Regions from separate parts of the Chryseobacterium tongliaonense genome, predicted to be linked through region 2. Evidence: riboswitches for the same ligand, from Rfam matches in the RefSeq annotation. Region 2 holds a riboswitch; the other holds the start of a gene.
What was found. A riboswitch is a leader RNA that binds a small molecule or an ion and turns the genes downstream of it on or off. The one in region 2 is predicted to bind cobalamin.
Positions count from the first base shown of each region.

Region 1: another riboswitch for cobalamin. It lies ahead of AB8P06_RS07935 (acyl-CoA thioesterase); the one in region 2 lies ahead of AB8P06_RS03160 (TonB-dependent receptor plug domain-containing protein).

Region 1 is NZ_JBGFFD010000003.1:102,521-104,726, reverse strand. It holds gene AB8P06_RS07940 (HD domain-containing protein) at 190-780, shown strand; gene AB8P06_RS07935 (acyl-CoA thioesterase) at 944-1,327, opposite strand; cobalamin riboswitch at 1,444-1,624, opposite strand; gene AB8P06_RS07930 (hypothetical protein) at 1,669-2,206, opposite strand, start outside.
Region 2 is NZ_JBGFFD010000001.1:677,618-679,823, forward strand. It holds gene AB8P06_RS03155 (transporter) at 1-638, shown strand, start outside; cobalamin riboswitch at 872-1,056, shown strand; gene AB8P06_RS03160 (TonB-dependent receptor plug domain-containing protein) at 1,212-2,206, shown strand, end outside.

The DNA.
Region 1 (2,206 bases), on a different contig from region 2:
TTTACATTACAAAGATATGTAAATAAAATGGTAATATGCAATACAAAGTAGTGAAATTTTTATATAAGTATGTTTAAATAATTGATAATCAGGTTAATAAATTTTAATCGAATTTTGGAGTTTATAAAATTAATCTAAAATAAAAGCCGAAAAATTTACAATTCGGATCACTATTCCTATTTTTGTAAGATGAAAATTCAAAAGGAAATCGATTTTATTTTAGCAGTTGATGCTTTAAAAAATGTACAGAGAAGAAATTATAATGCAGATGATTCACGACGGGAGAATACTGCCGAACATTCCTGGCAGATTGTTATTCTGGCCCAAATCCTTTATCCTTACGCTAAAAACAGGGCAGATATTGATTTATTAAGAGTAATAAGGATGCTTTCTATTCATGATCTTGTAGAAATAGAAGCAGGCGATACCTTTCTGTTTGATGAAAAAGCCATGATCGGGAAGTTTGAAAGGGAAAAAATTTCAGCTCAGAATATTTTCGGGATATTGGATGAGCCTTTAAGCACAGAGTTTTTTAATCTCTGGCTGGAATTTGAGGAAGAAAAAACACCCGATGCTATTTTCGCGTGTGCCATAGACCGGATTATGCCCTTTATTTTAAATTCCCACACTTCAGGAAAAAGTTGGACTGAGGCCGGAGTTACAGAAAAACAGATCAGGAATATGCTGGAAAATGCGATCACAAGAGCTTCGGATGAAATGGGTGAAGCTTTTCAGCTGTTATTAGACAGAAGTCTGGAAACAGAGAAGGTTTTGAGATGATTTATTTATCGCAGGGATAAACTAAGATTTTTGAACCGGTGATTCTTGAAGTCGGACAAAGGCGCTTCGAGGTAATACTATTGAGATAATATCCCAGATTATTGTGAGGACTAAAAGATAAAATAGGTTTCGGGCGGCCACAGGCCGCCCGAAACTTCACAATTTATAGTATCTGAATTGGTTTCTTGAATTCATCAATCGCCACAAAAGTAAAATCACCTACAATAGCACGCTCTCTTTCATAAGAATACATCTGCTCGGTATAAATTTCAACATTTACCTTCATACTTGTAGTTCCCACATGAGCTACCTTTCCGATTAATTCTATAATAGTCCCGGCCGGAATAGGTTTTTTAAAATCGATTTTGTCACTGCTCACAGTTACCACTCTTTTTCTTGCAAAACGGGTTGCGGTAATAAAAGCTACTTCATCCATTAATTGCATTGCTGTACCTCCGAAAAGAGTATCGTAGTGATTGGTAGTGTTCGGGAAAACCGCTTTGAAAATCCGGGTTTCAGATGCTTGGATTTTTTCTTCTGTAGTCATATTTCATTATTAAATTAATACGAAATGAAATATATTGGAACAAACGGAAGATGACAGGAACATTCGAGATTCCTGAAACAATCCATCAGATCAATAAACTTCAAATCGCGAAAGTTTCTTGTTTATAGAAACAGGCAGGTCTCCTGACTTGTAACTTCCTTATTCCCTTCCCATACTTCGGTACAGTGGATTTTTAATAAAGAATTTTCGTTACTTACAGTTGCGCGACAGTTCGTGATTTTCACACGATTCCCTTTTAATCTGTACTTAAACAGAACCAGTTCCTGTGATGAATAAGTATTAAAAACTTTTTCGGTGACAAAAATAAGGAATTTGACGGATTATTCCGGATTTTTATAAATAATCTGGCTGATTACCCTTCCTTCCTTTATTGTCCAGAATGTTGTATATCTGTTTTCACCGCTACCATTAATCATATATAGAAAGATATGATCATCATCAATGGAAGTAACTCCGATATTATTGAAGTCCATGGTCGGCTGAAACATATTTTTTATCGCTTCTCTTACAAAAACAGAGCCTCTTCCCGGTTGCTGTACTCTGATGGATTTGATTTCCGTCATTCCTTCAGGAAGCTCATTTCCGATTCCCCAGGGCTTTATTTTATCTATCGTAAGGATTTTTCCGTTGGCATCCTTTTCCTGTTTGCGGTAGCTTGCATTGGAAGGATAAATATCGATGATCACTTTACTTCTTTGTGCGGCCGGAATTTTCGGATTGTTATTATCTGTGAAAATCAGTGATCGTCCGTTCTTAGATTTGGAAGGAGTGTATTGAGGAAGCTGATCAATAAAAGCAATACGCTCTTTGTTGACCATTCCTTCTTTATTAAGACTGTCATATCTTACAAACGGTTTT
Region 2 (2,206 bases):
AGCTGAGCGTTTATACAAGCCTGCCGTTTCATTTTCATGAGAAAAAAACAATGCAGGGTGATATCAGAATCAGCGGGGTCGGGGATTTAAACCTGATGGGAATTTACCAGTTATTGAATTCCAAAGATTCGTTTCATCAGCTAAATGGTGGCTTCGGGCTCAAAGTTCCGTTAGGGAAATTTGACGAAAAGGGAATCACCGGACTCAACCCGAGTTTCCAGTTGGGAACCGGAAGCTGGGATTATCAGATGGTTTTAAATTATAAATACCAGAAAAATAAAATAGCTCTGCTTTTCAATATGGATTACACTCTTAAAACGGAAAATAAGAAAAACTACCGGTTTGGAAATCAATGGAATTATGCTGCGACCGGATTTTACCAACTGTATAAAACGGATAATATCATTTTTTCAGGTAAAACCGGAATGCAGGGTGAAGTTTATGACCGGAATAAACAGTTTGACGAAGCCTTACCGAATACAACCGGTAGTGCGCTCTATGGAAAGCTGGGCTTTGAAGCAGTTTATAAAAAATGGAGCCTGGGAAGTGAAATAATGCTTCCTGTCTATACTCAACTGGCCGGTGGAGATATTGAAGCCAAATCCCGGTTTTCTGTTTTTATCAATTTTGGAATTTAATATTTAAAAAAATCTGAATTTATGTAACGCAAAGTTTTATTTGGAAGATGGTAAGCTTATCAATGTGCTTAACCCAACAACTTGTAATTGATTAATCTTTGCTCAACTAAGAATATTCAATTGTAAAAATGAAACTTTGCGTTAATAAATTACATGCTTTATTACAAAATACATCGTTTATTCGTCTGAAAATCATTTTGTTGCCAGATCTATTTGTTTATGTCGGGAATTTTCTATCTTTGCCGCAATCTGGTGAGCCATAAAAAGCGCTTAAAAGGGAATCCGGTGAAAATCCGGAACAGACCCGCTGCTGTAAGCTCCACACCAAAGTTTTTGAAGAATATATCCACTGTTTTTTAATGGGAAGGATTTCAGAAACGGAGTAAGTCAGAAGACCTGCCAGAAGATATAACGTTTGACGCTTTCGTGGAATAAAGCTTAGGACAATAATGATTCTGTGCAGCTATAACTGTGCCTTATCATTGTTTTTCTTATATCCATTAGCGTTATCATTATTCCAATGAGCTAATGGTGACAAATTATACTTTACGATACCATAAAACTTTTATCACAGTGTTTGTGGTAATAGCACAACTCTTTTGCTCCCAGTCGAAAGACACAATCAGGGAACAGATGATCATTCCTGTGAGCATTCAGAAAAAGAATTTTAAAGAGATTCTTCCGGCTCAGGTTTTATCAGGTGAGCAGCTGGAAAGGCTCAACAGCCAGTCTGTGGCAGATGCTTTGCGTTATTTTGCGGGAATTCAGATCAAAGATTATGGCGGAATCGGAGGCTTGAAAACCGTGAATGTCCGGAGTATGGGAAGTCAGCATGTAGGTGTTTTTTATGACGGAATCCAGATCGGAAATGCACAAAACGGAGTGGTGGATCTGGGAAGATATTCCCTTGATGACCTTGAGGAAATCTCTTTATATAACGGACAGAAAAGTGAGATTTTCCAGCCGGCTAAAGATTTCGGGTCTTCAGGTTCCATTTATTTACAGCCTAAAGTTCCCGGTTTTAAAGGAAACAGGAAAACCAATCTGGTACTGAAATTTAAAAACTCTTCAATTGATCTATTTAATCCTTCATTTCGTTTAGAGCAGAAAATTTCTGAGAAAATCTCAGCGAGTTTCAGTTCTGAATTTTTGCAGAGTGACGGTATTTACAAATTCAGGTATAAAAAGAAATACCCTGATGGTGAAATAGCCAATGACACCATTGCCAAAAGGTTTGATTCCGATATTACTTCAAAACGCTTTGAAACCAGTATCCACGGTGAGATGAAAGACGGAAGCTGGACCGTAAGAGGATACGGATACCTGTCTGACCGTGGAATTCCCGCAGCGATTGTCAATAACCGTTTTGGAGGAAGAGGGCAGCGGCTGAGGGACAATTCTTATTTTGCTCAGGGAAGCATCCGGAAAAAGCTTTTCCCAAAATTCGAGACCCAGCTTAAAGCTAAATTTGCCTACGATTATACGTTCTATGCAGATACTCTTTCTACGGAAACCGCTTACCCTGCGCGGAATACATACATCCAGAGAGAAGCTTATGTTTCTTCATC